One region of the Pannonibacter sp. I15F10I1 genome, then DNA from elsewhere that is predicted to be linked to it. Evidence: riboswitches for the same ligand, from Rfam matches in the RefSeq annotation. Region 1 holds a riboswitch; the other holds the start of a gene.

What was found. A riboswitch is a leader RNA that binds a small molecule or an ion and turns the genes downstream of it on or off. The one in region 1 is predicted to bind thiamine pyrophosphate.
Region 2: linked by a shared signal. The riboswitch ahead of IF10I1_RS00480 (ABC transporter permease) and the one ahead of thiM (hydroxyethylthiazole kinase) in region 1 are both predicted to bind thiamine pyrophosphate.

The regions. Positions count from the first base shown of each region.
Region 1 is NZ_FYAN01000008.1:235,796-243,664, reverse strand. Features, by position in the region: gene IF10I1_RS07045 (OmpP1/FadL family transporter) at 1-536, opposite strand, end outside; gene IF10I1_RS07040 (TRAP transporter substrate-binding protein) at 1,037-2,146, opposite strand; gene thiD (bifunctional hydroxymethylpyrimidine kinase/phosphomethylpyrimidine kinase) at 2,136-2,954, opposite strand; gene thiM (hydroxyethylthiazole kinase) at 2,985-3,788, opposite strand; TPP riboswitch at 3,780-3,889, opposite strand; gene IF10I1_RS07025 (Lrp/AsnC ligand binding domain-containing protein) at 4,014-4,250, shown strand; gene IF10I1_RS07020 (DMT family transporter) at 4,302-5,348, opposite strand; gene IF10I1_RS07015 (xanthine dehydrogenase family protein molybdopterin-binding subunit) at 5,619-7,869, opposite strand, start outside.
Region 2 is NZ_FYAN01000002.1:115,393-123,261, reverse strand. Features, by position in the region: gene IF10I1_RS00495 (DMT family transporter) at 1-559, opposite strand, end outside; gene IF10I1_RS00490 (adenylosuccinate synthase) at 1,064-2,356, shown strand; gene IF10I1_RS00485 (hypothetical protein) at 2,540-4,183, shown strand; TPP riboswitch at 4,319-4,422, shown strand; gene IF10I1_RS00480 (ABC transporter permease) at 4,583-5,305, shown strand; gene IF10I1_RS00475 (ABC transporter substrate-binding protein) at 5,388-6,326, shown strand; gene IF10I1_RS00470 (CHASE2 domain-containing protein) at 6,530-7,869, opposite strand, start outside.

The sequences.
Region 1 (7,869 bases):
ACCTGCACACCCGCGCCAAAAGCCAGCTGGTCATTCACCTTATAGCCGACCATCGGGTTGGCGTTGATCGAGAACGCCTTCGAGCCCGCATTGTAGGTCTGGCCTGCCCAAGGCACGCCGCCATCCGGTTTGGTCGAAAGACCGAACGGCGCATTCACGGCAAGACCAAAGAATACCTGATCGTTGACGTTGTATGCCGTGTAGCTGGAGCCGATCCAGGCATCGGACGCAATGTCGCCGCCGTTGCCATAGGCGCGCAACGTGGAGGTCGAATCAAGATTGATATTGGCCTTGGGCGCAATCAGCGCGTGATGGGACTCGGTGGTGATGCCCAAGCCTGCACCTGTGATCGCCGCCGGGTTCCAGAACATCGACGAGATCGACGGACCGGTCGTTGCATTACCGGCGAAGGACATACCTTGATAATAAGCGCTCTGCTCACGCAGCGCAAAACCGCCTGCATAAGCCTGCCCCGCAACAGAGATCATCCCGATGGCGGTGGTGCACAGAGCCAGCGTCTTGCTGATACGAACCATGTTGCTCAAACCCTCCCAAGCATTCTCAAAGCCCTGCCAAGCTTTGTTCCTCAGGATCAACGGTCAGGCAAAATTCAGGATAGATCAATTGCAAAAGAACGCATGGCCGAGAACTTAGGATTTATGCTGCATTGCATCAATCCGGAAAACCAGCCTGCATTCCCTTTGGGAAGCTCAGCCCTGAATGACGGAAATATGTCATATTCAGCAGGATTGAGCGCTTCAAACCCCGCCTGCATTTCAGTTGCACATTTTTTAGTCAGATTTTCAATGATTTCACGCCGTTTCGTTTTCCAACGCCATGTTGCAGGATAGCAACAATTTGAGCTGCTAGACGGCAGGTTGCAGATGCCGCATGGCTCACACCAGATCCCAGAGAAGCTGGCGCACTCCCTGAAAATGCTCAAGACGCGCAAAACCCGGGCCTAAACCGGTAGTCACTCCCGGTGAGTCACTTCCAGTGAGTCACTTCCAGTGAGTCGGGGCCTGCCTGGAGTCTGTCAGGCCTTGTCGGCATCGCGCGCGGCAAGGAACCGCTGTACGGAGACCCGGCTCCAGGGCGCCAGCCGCGCCAGCGCCTTGCTGTAGCTGGCGTGGATGCGGGCTGTAAGCTCGTCCTTGGCCGCAAGCTCTCCCAGCACCAGCTCTGTTTCGCGGCGCAGCGCATCCAGCACGTCTTCGGGATAGAAGCGCAGCAGCACCCCGTCGTCCTTCTGCAGGCTCGCAAGGCTGCCCGCATTCATCCATTCGCTTTCGGCCAGCGAGCGCCCGTTCTCGGCCTTGCAGGCCTCCAGAACGATGGTTCTGAGATCTTCCGGCAGCCCTTCCAACGCATTCCTGTTGAACAGCGCCTCGCCGGTGCCGTTCGGCTCGTGGAAGCCGGGGGCATAGTAGAACTTGGCCACCTTCTGGAAGCCCATGGCCTGATCGCTCCACGGGCCCAGAAACTCGGTTGCGTCGATGAGACCGGATTGCAGCGCCGGAAAGATTTCACCCGGCGGCAGGGCGACTGGAGTTGCCCCCAAGCGGCGCATGACCTCGCCGCCCAATCCGGGCATGCGGATCTTCAGGCCGGCAAGATCATCAAGCGTGTTGATTTCCTTGCGGAACCAGCCGCCCATCTGCACGCCGGTGTTGCCCGCCATCACCGGCTTGATGCCGAAGGGGGCGTAAAGCTCGTCCCACAGCGCCTGCCCGCCACCCTGCTCGATCCAGGTGATGTGCTCGAGCGGCAGAAGACCGAAGGGAATCGCCGTAAACCAGACGGCGGCCGGCATCTTGCCCTGCCAGAAGAAGGAGGCCGTGTGCGCCACCTGTGCCGTACCGGCTGACACGGCATCGAACACACCGAGCGGCGGCACCAGTTCGCCGGCCGCAAAGAGCCGCACCCGCATGCGCCCGCCCGACATTTTCTCGATCCGGTCGCAGATCGTCTGGGCGGTCGTGCCCGGTCCCGGCAGGTTCTTCTGCCAGGAGGTCACCATCTTCCACTCGATCACCGCTGCGCCCGTATTGGCAAGCGCAGGCGCGGCCAGCAGCGAAGCGGCGCTGACCGCGCCCAGCTTGAGGGCCTGACGGCGCGAGGCGAACGGCTTGTTCTCAGTCGGCATGGCTTGTCTCCCAGAGCGCGTGGAAATGATGCACGGGCCCATGGCCTTCACCGATCTTGAGATCATCGGCCGCGCGGATGGCATGGGTCACATAGAGCTTCGCCCCGGCAACCGCATCCGGCAGCGAAAAGCCTTTGGCAAGGCCCGCAGCAATGGCGGACGACAGGGTGCAGCCGGTTCCGTGGCTGTTGCGCGTGGCATGGCGGGGGGCAGTGAACCACTGTTCGCGTCCATCGCGGGTCAACAGCAGATCCTCGCTCTCCGGCCCCTCCCCGTGGCCGCCCTTCAGCAGCACGGCCCTGGCGCCCAGATCCAGCAGCGCCTGCGCCTGAGCGCGCATGCCCTCCCGGCCCTGTGCGATCTCGGTATTCAGCATGCGGGCAGCTTCCGGCAGGTTCGGCGTGATCAGCTGCGCGCGCGGCAGCAGTTCCGCAATCAGCACGGAGACCGCTTCCGGCACCAGCAGCGGGTCGCCGGAGGCTGCGACCATCACCGGATCGAGCACCACATTGGAGGCTTCATGCGCATCCAGACCTTCGGCCACGGCACGGATCACGTCCGGACGCGACAGCATGCCGATCTTGATGGCATTGACCTTGAGATCGGACAGCACCGCATCCATCTGCCCCCGCACGAAGGCAGGGGGAATGTCATGAATGGCGCTGACGCCGAGCGTGTTCTGCGCCGTCAGTGCGCTCAGCACGCTGGCGCCATAGACACCGAGCGCCGAGAAGGTCTTGAGATCAGCCTGGATACCGGCTCCGCCGCCGGAATCCGAGCCTGCGATGGTCAGGGCAATGGCAGTCATGGTTCCTCCTGAAATCAGGCTGGCAGCAGCTCAGGCGAGCCGCAGGTGCGCGCCAATCTGCGGCGCATCAAGCCCGTAAAGGGCATCAAGGAATGCCGGGACGAAACTGCCCGGCCCGGCGGCTGTCACGGCAGCCCTTTCTCCGGCAATCGCCATGATGGACAGCGCCGCAGCCGCAGCCACCACCGGATCCGGCTCCACGGCAAGTGCAGCCGCAGCCACCGCTCCGGCAGCACATCCGGTCGCCGTCACCTTGCCCATCAGCGGATGGCCATTGGCAAGGCGCAGGCCTTGCGTGCCGCTGCTGATGTCATCCACAGCACCCGTCATTGCAACGGGAAGCCCCAGCTGGCGGGAAAGTTCCAGAACTGACGCCCCGCCGCCAAGAGCTGCAAGCTCCCCGGCGTTGATCTTCAGCAAGGACGGCTTCAGCGCCAGCAGGCGCCGGGCCTCACTCAGGCGCGGCGGCGAACGGTCGGCAAAGACGGGATCCAGCACCCAGGGCTTGCCCTCGCCAGCTGCAATGCTGATAGCGCGGTTTGCGGCTTCCTTGCGCGCTTCGTCCAACGTGCCGAGGTTGACCAGCAGCGCCTGCGCAGAAGCCGTGAAGAAGGGCACTTCTTCCGGCGAAATCGTCATGGACGGAATGGCGCCCAGCGCCAGCAGCACATTGGCGGTGAAGGCCTGCGCCACGGCATTGGTGAGGCAATGCACACGGGGCGCAGATACGCGGATCTTCTCCAGCACCTCCGCCGTGCGCAAAGCCAGCTGATCTGCAGTGATGTGAGACCTGGCAGCAGCATCCGCTGCGCCGCGTGCCGTTTGACCGCTCATCATCCCAAATCCCTCCGCCGGTACAAGCCGGATCAGGTTCAAGGAGTTGGCACCATCGCCTCTCAGCCCGGCGCATCCGGCGGGCACCCCCATGAGACGGCAAAGAGCTACCAAGCCCGGTCCGGCTTGGCAAGCATGCTCTGCCGGCGGCAAGCGAGCGCAGCGATTGACTGGCGGCGGCGGATCGGCCATGTCCTTTGACAGGACAGCCCTCAGGAGCACGCCATGAAGCCCTTCTTCATCATGATCAAATGCCACCTCGGCGAGACCTACAAGGTCGCCAATGCCATTGCGGATGCCGAGATCGCTTCGGAAATCTACTCCACGAGCGGCGACTATGACCTGCTGGTGAAGGTCTATATCGAGGATGGCGAGGACATCGGCCACTTCGTCAACGAGAAGCTGCATTGCCTCGAAGGCATCCGCGACACCCGCACCATCATCACCTTCAAGGCATTCTGAGACACCATTCAGCCTGCACCGGGCGATGAAAGCCGGGGCGCAGGCTGAGGGTCAGGGCCGCAGCGGCGAGGAGGCCTTGCGCGCCCGGCTGTCGTCCTTGCCCAGCGCCCGTTCGCGGTAGATGACGAAGAGGCCCGCCGCCACCACGATCAGCGCACCGGCCACCACCTGCCAAACCGGAATGTCGCCAAAGATCGCCCAGCTGAGCAGCACCGCCCACAGCAGGTTGGCATAGTCGAAGGGCGCGATGGTTGAGGCATCGGCATAGCGGTAGCTCTCGGTCATGACGATCTGGCCCACACCGCCCGCAAGCCCGACGAAGACGAGCAAGGCTGCCGTTCTTCCATCCGGAATGACCCAGGCATAATCGGTAAAGATCCAGCCAAACGGAATGGTCGAAAGCGAAAGCAATGAGGCACAGCCGGAAAACCAGATGACAATGGTGCTGGTGCGCTCGGTCTCGCAGAGCTTGCGCACGAAGATCATCGCCATGGCCGTGCAGAAGGCGCCAGCGGCCGCAGCTGCCGCGCCGAACCAGGCATCGCCGCTCATTTCCGTGCCGCCCATATGCGGGGACAGGATGACGACAATGCCGAGGAACCCGATGATAACCGCCGTCCAGCGGTAGATGCGCACCGTCTCGCCAAGGAAGAAGAAGGCCAGAACCACCGTGAACAGCGGTGCGGCAAAGCCGATGGCGGTCGAGTCGGCGATGGGCAGATATTTCAGCGAGGTGAAGGCAAACAGCATGGCCGCAATGCCCGCCATGGCACGCCCCACATGGCCAAGCGGCTGGCGGGTATGAAGAGAGCCGGTCAGCTCACCGCGCAGCGCCACGAGCAGCAGCACCGGAAACAAACCGAAGAAGTTGCGGGCAAAGACGATCTCGCCGATCGGCACGCTTTCTGTGGTGATCTTCAGGGCCACCGCCATGCTGGCGAAGGTGAAGGTGGAGCACAGCTTCAGCGCAATGCCCAGGACGGGCCTTTGTGACGTCAGCACTGCGGCTTGCGGCGGAACGGAAGCACCCTCACCGGAAGCCAATACGCGGCTTTCCGCCTCGCCCTCGTCAGGAGCGTTCGAATCCCTCATGGCCATGTGATCGTCCAAAGGTCCGGCGCCGGGGCGGGCATGAAGAGACGGGGCGCCGGTCCCAAGCCTCATCTCAAATCTGCGGGTGCCGTGGCAACTTCGCCGTGCGCACCATGCATGCTACTGTATACAAGGGTAGCAAACCGGTCTCGAAATTCCAGACCATATTGCCGCAGCTTACAGAATTTTACGCTGCCGGGCGGAAGAGGCAACCGGCGATGGTCCAAATGAGGGGGCAGCGCAGTCACCTGCGCTGCCCGGTTTCGCATTGCGTTGTCAGACGCGGGCGGCCTGAATGGCCTGCCAGACCCGGTGCGGGGTGGCGGGCATGTCGATATGCTCCACCCCTGCCCCATCGCGCAGCGCCATCTGCAGGGCATTCATCACAGCCGCGCAGCCGCCGATGGTGCCAGCCTCGCCAGCGCCCTTGATGCCCAGCGCGTTGGTGGTGGACGGCACGTTCTTCGTCTCGAAGTGAATGTCCGGCAGGTCCGATGCCCGGATCAGGCGGTAATCGAGCAGCGAGGCCGTCAGCAGCTGGCCATCGGCATCGAACACCGTCTCCTCGCACAGGGCCTGACTGATCGCCTGCACCGTGCCGCCGATGACCTGTCCGGCGAGCAGAACCGGGTTCACCGTGACGCCGAAGTCATCAACGATGGTGTAGTTCAGCAATTCCACATCGCCCGTTTCCGGGTCCACTTCCAGCTCGCAGACATGCGTGCCGTTCGGATAGGTCGCTTCGGCCTGCTTCACCTCTTCCTGACCGGCGAGTTTTTCACCCGCTGCAGCGGCAACCGCAGCCAGCGAAACGGAACGGTCGGTACCGACGACACGGACCTCTCCATCCACCAGCTCCAGATCCTCAATGCCGGTTTCCAGCTGATCGGCGGCCTTTTCCTTGATCTTGCGGACAAGGCTCTTCGAGGCTTCCAGCACCGACGGCAGGCCGAGCGGAATGGAGCGGGAGCCGCCCGTGCCGCCGCCCTGACGCACCCGGTCGGTATCGCCCTGGATCACCTCGATCTGGCCGATATCAAGCCCCAGCTGTTCGGCGATCACCTGCGAATAGGCGGTGGCATGGCCCTGACCGTTGGTCTGGGTGCCGATCAGCAGCGTCACCGTGCCATTGCCGTTCAGTTCCACCGTCGCCTCTTCCCCGCCGGGGAAGGCGCAGGCCTCGATGTAGCTGCAAAGACCGATGCCGCGGTATTTGCCGCGAGCAGCACTTTCCGCCTGGCGGGCGGCAAAACCGCTCCAGTCCGACACCTCAAGCGCCTTGTCCATGTGCCCAGCAAAATCACCGGTGTCATACATGCGGCCCGTCGCCGTGGTGTAGGGCAGCGCGCTGGAGGGCACGAAGTTGCGGCGGCGGATTTCCGCCGTGCCAAGGCCGGTCTCAAGTCCTGCCTTCTCGATCAGCCGTTCGATCAGATAGGCCGCTTCCGGACGGCCCGCACCGCGGTAGGCATCAGTCGGCACCGTGTGGGTGTAGACGCCGGTCGCCGTGACGAAAAGCGCCGGAATATCATAGAGCCCCGTGGACATGGACGTGCCGACGAAGGGGATGAACGGGCCATACTGGTGCAGATAGGCACCCATGGCCGCCAGCACCTGGATGCGCAGGCCAAGGATGCGGCCATCGGCATCCAGCGCCAGGTCGGCGGTGGTGATGTTGTCGCGGCCATGCGCGTCGGTGACGAAGTGGTCCATGCGGTCGCCGGTCCACTTCACCGGACGGCGCAGCTTCTCCGCCGCAAACAGGCAGAGCGGATATTCCCGGTAGACGAACATCTTGGTGCCGAAGCCGCCGCCCACTTCCGGGGTGATGATGCGCAGCCGTGCCGGATCGATGCCGAGGATATCCTTGGCGATGATGTCCCGCTGGCCATGGCCGCCCTGCGTGCCCGCCGTCAGCGTGTAGCGGCCGCTGTCCGCATCATATTCGGCAAGGCAGGCGCGCGGCTCCATGTAGTTGGCCACGAGCCGGTTGTTGACGAGACGGATAGAGGTGACATGCGAGGCGTTGCGGAAGGCTTCTTCCGTCTTCGCCTCATCGCCATGGCCGAGGCGGAACGCCTTGTTGGTGCCATGCTCCGGCCAGACAAGCGTTGCCCCGTCCTGAGCCGCCTCCTCGATATCGACGATCACATCGAGCGGCTCATAATCCACCTCGATCAGTTCCGCCGCCGACTTGGCCGCATTGACGCTGTCAGCGACGACGAAGGCAATGGCATCGCCCACGTGGCGGACGGTATCGGTGCAGAGCACGGGCCGCACGGGGCACCAGTGCATGGTGCCGTCCAGCTGCTTCATCACCGCCTTCACCGGCATCGGCTTCATGCCGTCAAGGTCAGCCGCGGTCAGCACCATCGCCACACCCGGATGGGCGCGGGCCTCATCGAGACCGGAGACGGAAATCCGGGCATGCGCCATGGCGGAGCGCAGCACATAGGCATGCAGCGTGCCCTCGGGGGCAAAGTCATCCGTGTAGCGGCCTGTGCCGGTGATCAGGGCAGGATCTTCC
Region 2 (7,869 bases), on a different contig from region 1:
TGATCTGGCCGGTTGCCGTGACCAGCGGCGGCGTGCCCTTGAAGCGGCGGCCGAAAGCTCCGGCGAAACCGTAGGAGAGGGCGGCGCCCAGGCAGGCGGCCTGCGCCCACAGCGGATCGGAACTCAGCCCGGCAAGGCTGGAGGACAGCATCAGCGCCACGCCCGACAAGCCCAGCAATACGCCAGCGATGCGGTTGGCCGTCACCGGTTCCTGATGCAGCACCACGGCGGCGATCAGGAAGGTGAAAATCGGCGTCGTGGCATTGAGGATCGAGGCAAGGCCTGCCGCGATGCCCGTCTGGCCCCAGAAGATCAGCGAGAAGGGAATCGCATTGTTGAGCAGGCCCATGACAAGGAAGCTTGCCAGCAGCTTCGGATCACGGGGGAAACGGTGCCGCGACAGCCGGAGCACCACATGCAGCACGGCGGCGGCAATCAGCACCCTGAGGAACACCAGCATCAGCGGCGGAATCTCGGCCACCGCCACCTTGGCAAAGAGGAACGAGCCGCCCCACAGGGCACTGAGGAAAAACAGCAGCAGCCAGGCGGCTAATGACATGATTGTGTCCGGATGTTTGAGGCGGGTGTTGATGCTGGCGGGCAGTGTTTACAACGGACTTTCAGTTAGGCACCAACTCCTCTCCCCCCTTGAGGGGGAGATGCCCCCTTGAGGGGGCAGAGGGGGGTAACGGACTGTCCGTTTATGAGAGAGACCGTGTTGTGCCGAAACGCTGCTACCCCCCCTCTGTCTGCTGACGCAGACATCTCCCCCTCAAGGGGGGAGAGGGGCGCTGCGGCTATGGGAAGGCCTTCCTCCTCCTTGCAGTCCGTTTCAAACACTGCCAGCTCTGCAGGATCAAAGATGTATCATTTGCCCGGCAGTCAGCGCCACCCGGAATGCGAGGCTCCCTTCCGTCAATTTCTTCCGTTTCGGGCTCGCAACTCTTGGCGGAAGTGGCTATAGTCCGCGCGTTTGCCCCGGCCATGTACCGGGGTTTTGTGTGCTGGTGCCCGGAAAAAGCGGCCCCGGCAGATGGTTCCTTTTGAGAAGGGTATGGCACCCATGGCCAATGTTGTTGTCGTCGGTTCGCAATGGGGCGATGAAGGCAAGGGCAAGATCGTCGACTGGCTCTCGGAGCAGGCCGATGTGATTGTCCGTTTCCAGGGCGGGCATAATGCCGGCCATACGCTCGTGATCGACGGCGTCAGCTACAAGCTGTCCCTGCTGCCCTCCGGCGTCGTGCGCCCGGGCAAGCTGTCGGTGATCGGCAATGGCGTGGTGCTGGACCCGCATGCACTGGTGTCGGAGATCGGCCGCCTGCGCGATCAGGGCGTCACCGTGAACCCGGAGACCCTGCGCATCGCCGAAAACGCGACGCTGATTCTGTCTCTGCACCGCGAACTGGATGCGCTGCGCGAGAACTCCAGCACCGGCACGCGCATCGGCACCACGGGCCGCGGCATTGGCCCGGCCTATGAGGACAAGGTGGGCCGCCGGTCCATCCGTCTGATGGACCTTGCCAATCTGGAGACGCTGCCGGCCAAGATCGACCGGCTGCTGGCGCATCACAATCCGCTGCGCCGGGGCCTCGGCGAGAGCGAAATTTCCGCGCAGGCCATCTTCGAGGAACTGTCCTCGGTGGCTGGCACCGTGCTGCCCTACATGGATTCGGTGTGGAAGCTGCTCGACGGCCAGCGCCGCGAAGGCAAGCGCCTGCTGTTTGAAGGCGCGCAGGGCGCGCTGCTCGACATCGACCACGGCACCTATCCCTTCGTGACCTCGTCCAACACGGTTGCCGGTCAGGCTGCCACCGGTTCGGGCCTTGGCCCCAATGCGGTCGGCTATGTGCTGGGCATCACCAAGGCCTACACCACCCGGGTGGGCGAAGGCCCGTTCCCGACCGAGCAGAAGAACGAAGTCGGCGAGTTCCTCGGCACCCGTGGCCATGAATTCGGCACCGTCACGGGCCGCAAGCGCCGCTGCGGCTGGTTCGATGCGGTTCTGGTGCGTCAGACGGTCTGCACCTCCGGCATCACCGGGATCGCGCTGACCAAGCTGGATGTTCTGGACGGCCTGGAAGAGCTGAAGATCTGCGTCGGCTACGAGCTGGACGGCAAGCGGATCGACTATCTGCCGGCCTCCCAGGGCGCACAGGCCCGCGTGGTGCCGATCTATGAAACCCTGCCAGGCTGGCAGGAATCCACCAAGGGTGCCCGCAGCTGGGCTGACCTTCCGGCGCAGGCCGTGAAGTATGTCCGTCACGTTGAGGAACTGATCGGCGCACCGGTGGCGCTGCTTTCCACCAGCCCGGAGCGTGACGACACCATCCTGGTGCAGAATCCGTTCCAGGACTGACGTGAAATTTATCGGGCGGAATGCTCCCCATTCCGCCCGAAAGTCATGTAAAAACCTGATTGCACATCCTATCTTTGCCGAACACCTCTTGCGCCCGCCGGTGTTGAGCCTACAAATGGGATGGCATGAATACGGAGCTTCCGGTGCGCCGGGTTCAGGCTGGCACCCCTCACGAGCGAGCCAATGGCTGATTACTATTCGATTTTGAAGAAAACGATTGCGTCCCTGCCGGAGAACAACGGTTCTGCGCGCCGCAACGTCTACAGCCGCGCCCGAAACGCGATTGTCAGTCAGCTCAAGGCCTATGAGCCGCCGCTTTCCCCGTCCGAGATTACGGCCGAGCAGTTGCGCCTCGAGGAGGCTATCCGCAAGGTTGAGGCCGAGGCGGCGCGCGAAACGCTGATGGCGACGCGCCCCGCGCCTGCTGCGCCCGCGCCCATCGCCCCTGCTGCGGGCGCCAGCGCTCCGGCCGCTCCCCGTTCTGAGCCCTATCCGCCGTCTTCTCCCGCGCCGCGCGGGCCGCTCGGCTCTGCCGTGCAGGAAGCCGAAAGGCTGGGAGATGCGTCGTCGAGCGCGGTGCAGACCGCCCGCGATGCTTTCCGCAGCGACAGCGCTCCGGCAGAGCCGCCGGTTGAGCGCAGCCAGCCGCGTATGGAGCCCGCTTTCGGAGCGGCACCCGCAAAGCCGTCCGTTGAACCGGCAGCCCCGGCGCCGTCGTCCTACGCCCTTCCCACGCCGAGCCCGCGGCCAGCACCTGCGGGTGACAGCCTGCGTCCGGATCCGGCTGCACCTGCGCCGGCCGGTACAGGCGGCATGAATGCTGCAGCTGACCGGCTTGCGGCTGACGAACCGCGCAAGGTCCGGACACGCGCCCCGCGCCGCGCTGCCAAGTCTGGCGGCAACTCGCCGCTGATGTCCTACGTGTTCCTGGGCGGATTTGTGCTGGTGCTGATCGGTATCGGCGCCTTCATCTACTCCCAGCGCTCGCTGATCGCGGGGATTTTCTCCTCCAGCGAGGAAACGGCCGCAACGACCGCTCCGGCCCCTGAGGCAGGAACACCGGCGGGCGAGACGGCTGCCAATGGCGAGAATGGCGGCAAGAACACCGACCGTCTGCTGACCGATACGGGTGAGCCTGCGGTTGCCCCCGATGCGCGGACCGTGACGACGACACTCATCACGCCTTCCACGCCGCCGCAGGAAACGCCTGCTGCCGTGCCTGAGGCAGCGGCCCCGCCCGCCAGCACAGCGCCCGCCCAGACGGCCGAAACGCCCGGTGCAATCGTTGCGCAGAAGGCTTTCCTCTATGAGGAGGGCGAAGATGCCAGCGGCTCCGGCACCGCTTCTGCGGGCAATGTGGCCTGGTCGGTTTCCGAGGAGAATGGCTCCGGCGGACAGGCCGAAACGGTGCTCGTGGCGCAGGCCCAGATTCCGGACCGGAACATCAATGTGACGCTGCGAATCAAGCCGAACACCGATTCCTCTCTGCCCGCGAGCCATCTGGTCGAGATCCAGTTCCAGCTTCCCGAAGGCTTCTCCGGCGGAGACGTCTCCAATGTGCCGGGCCTCGTGATGAAGCCGACCGAGGAAGCGCGCGGAGATGCTCTTCTGGGCGCTTCGGTGAAGGTCGCTCCGGGTTACTTCTGGATTGCGCTGTCGAGTGTTGACAGCGAGCGGGACCGCAACCTTGCCCTGATGCGTGAGCGTGGCTGGATCGATATTCCGATGCTCTACGAAAACGGCAAGCGTGCCATCTTCACCATCGAGAAGGGCACCCCGGGCGCCCGCGCTCTGGAACAGGCGATTGCCGCCTGGCAGCGCGGCTGATCCCGGCGGTTCTGCCCGGTTCCGGTCAAGCTTCAAGGCCCCGGCTGTCCATGGGTGACAGCCGGGGCCTTCGGCTTTTGTGACAGGGTGCCGCAAGTTCTTCTTGCCAAGGCGGCATTCTGGCGGCATGTTTCGGATTGGTCCGAGGGGTGCTCCGACGTGAGCTGAGATGGCGCAAAGCCGAACCCTTAGAACCTGATCCGGGTCATGCCGGCGAAGGGACGGAAACCTTTAGCCATATCCCGGATCTCCAATGTCTTGACCGGCTTGCCGGTGACGGGAGATCCCTTTGTGTCGATAGAACTTCTTTCGGGAAGGCAACCCCTTCCCTCTGCGAGCCCCGTCCGGAATGCGTTTCCGGCCCGTGCAGCCTCTGCCCTGCGCAGCATTGCGCCGGGCGTGACCGTCAGCCTGTCCCTGTTGCTGATCTGGGATCTGGCGGTGCGGCTCCTCGAAATCCCGCCCTTCATGCTGCCCGGTCCGCTGAAAGTGCTGGAGGCCTTCCAGCGCCAGAGCGGCTTCCTGCTGTATCACGCCAGTATCACCTTGAGTGAAACCCTGTTGGGTTTTGTCTTCGGCATTGCCGCCGGTGTCATGCTGGCCTTCGTCATGTGGCTGTCGCCGCTGGCACGGCGCGGGCTGCTGCCGGTGGTTCTGGTGACACAGGCGCTGCCGGTCTTTGCCATTGCCCCCATTCTGGTGCTGTGGCTCGGCTTCGGCCTTGCCTCCAAGATCGTGATGGCGGTGCTGGTTATCTTCTTTGCCGTCACCTCCACCTTCTTTGACGGCCTCAGGCGGATGGATCAGGGGCTGGTCGATCTGGCGCTGCTCTACCGCGTCAACCGCTGGCAGGAACTGCGCTATTTCCGTCTGCCGTCTGCCATGCCCGCGCTTGCCTCCGGTGTCCGGATTGCAGCGGTCTTCGCCCCCATCGGTGCCATTGTCGGCGAATGGGTCGGCGCCAAGGGCGGGCTCGCCTTCATCATGCTGCAGAGCAATGCCCGGATGCAGACGGACACCATGTTTGCCGCTCTTGCCTTGCTTGCCGCCATGGTTCTGGTCCTGCGCTTCGTTGTCGAGCGCCTGACCCGCCGCATGGTGCCCTGGCAGCGCGAGGACTGATCCCCGCGCCCGCATCTGCCGGTCAGGCTAAGGCTGGGCCGGCTCAGACTTCATCCAACACCTGTCTATTGGGAGACCCCGCATGAAACGCATTCTCGCGCTGTCGCTGGCCGCTGTTCTGGCCACTGCTGCCCCCGCTTCGGCGGCGGACAAGCTGACCGTTCTGCTCGACTGGTTCGTCAATCCGGACCACGCACCGCTGGTGGTGGCCAAGCAGAAGGGTTTCTTTGAAGCCGAAGGGCTTGATGTGGACCTGATCGAGCCGGCCGATCCGGCGATGCCGCCGAAGCTGGTGGCGGCCGGGCAGGGGGATATTGCCGTGTCCTACCAGCCGACGCTCCATGCCCAGATCAGCGAAGGCATGCCGCTGAAGTGGATCGGCACGCTGGTGGAGACGCCGCTGAACACGCTGATCGTGCTGGAGGATGGCCCCATCAAGACGCTGGCGGACCTCAAGGGCAAGAAGATCGGCTTCTCCGTCTCCGGCTTCGAGGATGCGATGCTCGGCCAGATGCTGCGCTCGCAGGGGCTTTCGATCGAGGACGTGGAGCTCATCAACGTCAACTTCGCCCTGTCGCCGTCCCTGATGACGGGTCAGGTGGATGCGGTGATCGGCGGATACCGCAATTTCGAGCTCACGCAGATCGAACTGGAAGGCAAGAAGGGCAAGGCCTTCTACCCGGAAGAGAATGGCGTGCCCATCTTCGACGAGCTGATCTACGTGGCTGCGAAGGACAAGACCGGAGACCCGCGCTATGTCCGTTTCCTCGCTGCAGTGGAGAAGGCAACGGTTTATCTGACCAACCATCCGCAGGACTCGTGGGAGGCTTTCATCGCGGCTTATCCGAACCTTGATGACGAGCTGAACCGCCGCGCCTGGGGAGACACGCTGCCGCGTTTCGCCAAGCGCCCGGCAGCTCTGGATGCCGGCCGCTATCAGCGCTTTGCCGAGTTCCTGCATGAAAACAAGCTGATCACCAGCGTGCCGCCGGTGGAGGATTATACGGCGGAGCTGCGGTGACGGCCAAGAAAACGCCTATCTATCCGTCGTCATCCCGGCCTTGAGCCGGGACCGGTGAGCCGGGGCGAAAGTTGGTTGCGCCAAGGAGCCAGAGCCGAGAGGCCTTGGCTCACCGGTCCCGGATCGCGCGGCGCGCGTCCGGGATGACGATGGAGAGGTGTTCGGGACACCTGAGTTTGCTTACCCCCCAACCTTCCCGCAGTTCACGCCGCCGCTGTTTCGAGCTGTTCGGCCCGTTCGGCGAGCCGGTCGTAGAAGGCGGTGAGTTCCGGCGGGGCGGCGTTGCGGCAGTCGGCCAGGGCGGCAGCGGCGGCTTCCGGTTTGCGGTTGTCGAGGGCATCCATCAGCTTCATGTGATGCAGCTCGAGTGTCCGGAAGGCCTCGCTGCGCCGCAGTTCCCGATCACCGATCAGCGCGAAGAGCTTCACAGGCCGGGACTTGCCCTTGAGCGGAATGGCACCAGCCTCCAGATAGGCAAGATCTGGAGCCTGCGCCCGGGTGTCTTCCGAGACGACGAGATCGGCGCCGACGCTCTTGCAGCTGGATTCGATCCGGCTTGCCACGTTCACCGCGTCACCAATCACTGAGTAGTTGAAGCGGCGCGAGGAGCCCATGTTGCCGACGCAGGCCTCGCCGGTGTTGAGGCCAATGCCGATCTGCACGGTCTGGGTCTTGAAATTGCGCGCCTTGAAGCCGAAGGCATCTTCCGCATTCAGCTGGTCCACCACGTCCAGCATCTTCAGGCTGGCCGCGCAGGCCATGGCGGCGTGGTTTTCCACCCGGACGGGCGCGTTCCAGAAGGCCATGATGCTGTCGCCGATATACTTGTCGATGGTGCCGCCATGGGCCTGGATGGCATCGCTGAGCGGGGACAGCAGTGTATTGAGGAAATGCACCAGCTCCGTCGGCGTCAGCTGTTCGGAAATGGGGGTGAAGCCGCGCACATCCATGAAGAGGATGGTCATGGGCCTCAGTTCCCCGCCCAGAACCAGCTGGTCCGGCTGCTGTTCCAGCTGGCTGACCAGATCCGGCGAGAGATACTGGCTGAAGGCCTGGCGCACGAAGCGTTTCTCCCGGTCCGTCATCACATAGAGCATGGAGGTGCCGATGGCGAAGACGACGAAGGCGGTGATCGAGGGATAGAGCCCGTCGATCAGAAGGCCGTTCTGGACGAAAAGCAGCAGGGAGCCACCGAACATCAGGACGGTGAGACAAACGGCAGCAGCGCCGGTGATCAGACCTCCGGTCAGCGGCAGAAGCGCGACAAGGACGAGGCCGGCGAGCAGAACGGCAATGATTTCCGCGCCCTCCGCCCAGTCCGGCCGGGAGAGGAAGTTGCCGGAGATGATCTGCTCTGCGGCCTGCGCGTGGATCGATACGCCCGGCACCTGCTCGCCAAGGGGCGTGGAGCGGATATCGAACAGGCCGGCGGCAGAGGTGCCGATGAAGATGATCTGGCCATCGATCAGCGGCTGCACCTTGAGATGCTTCTGCGGATCGAGAAGATCGGCGACGGAGACATAGCGCTCGGGCCGGTTCCAGT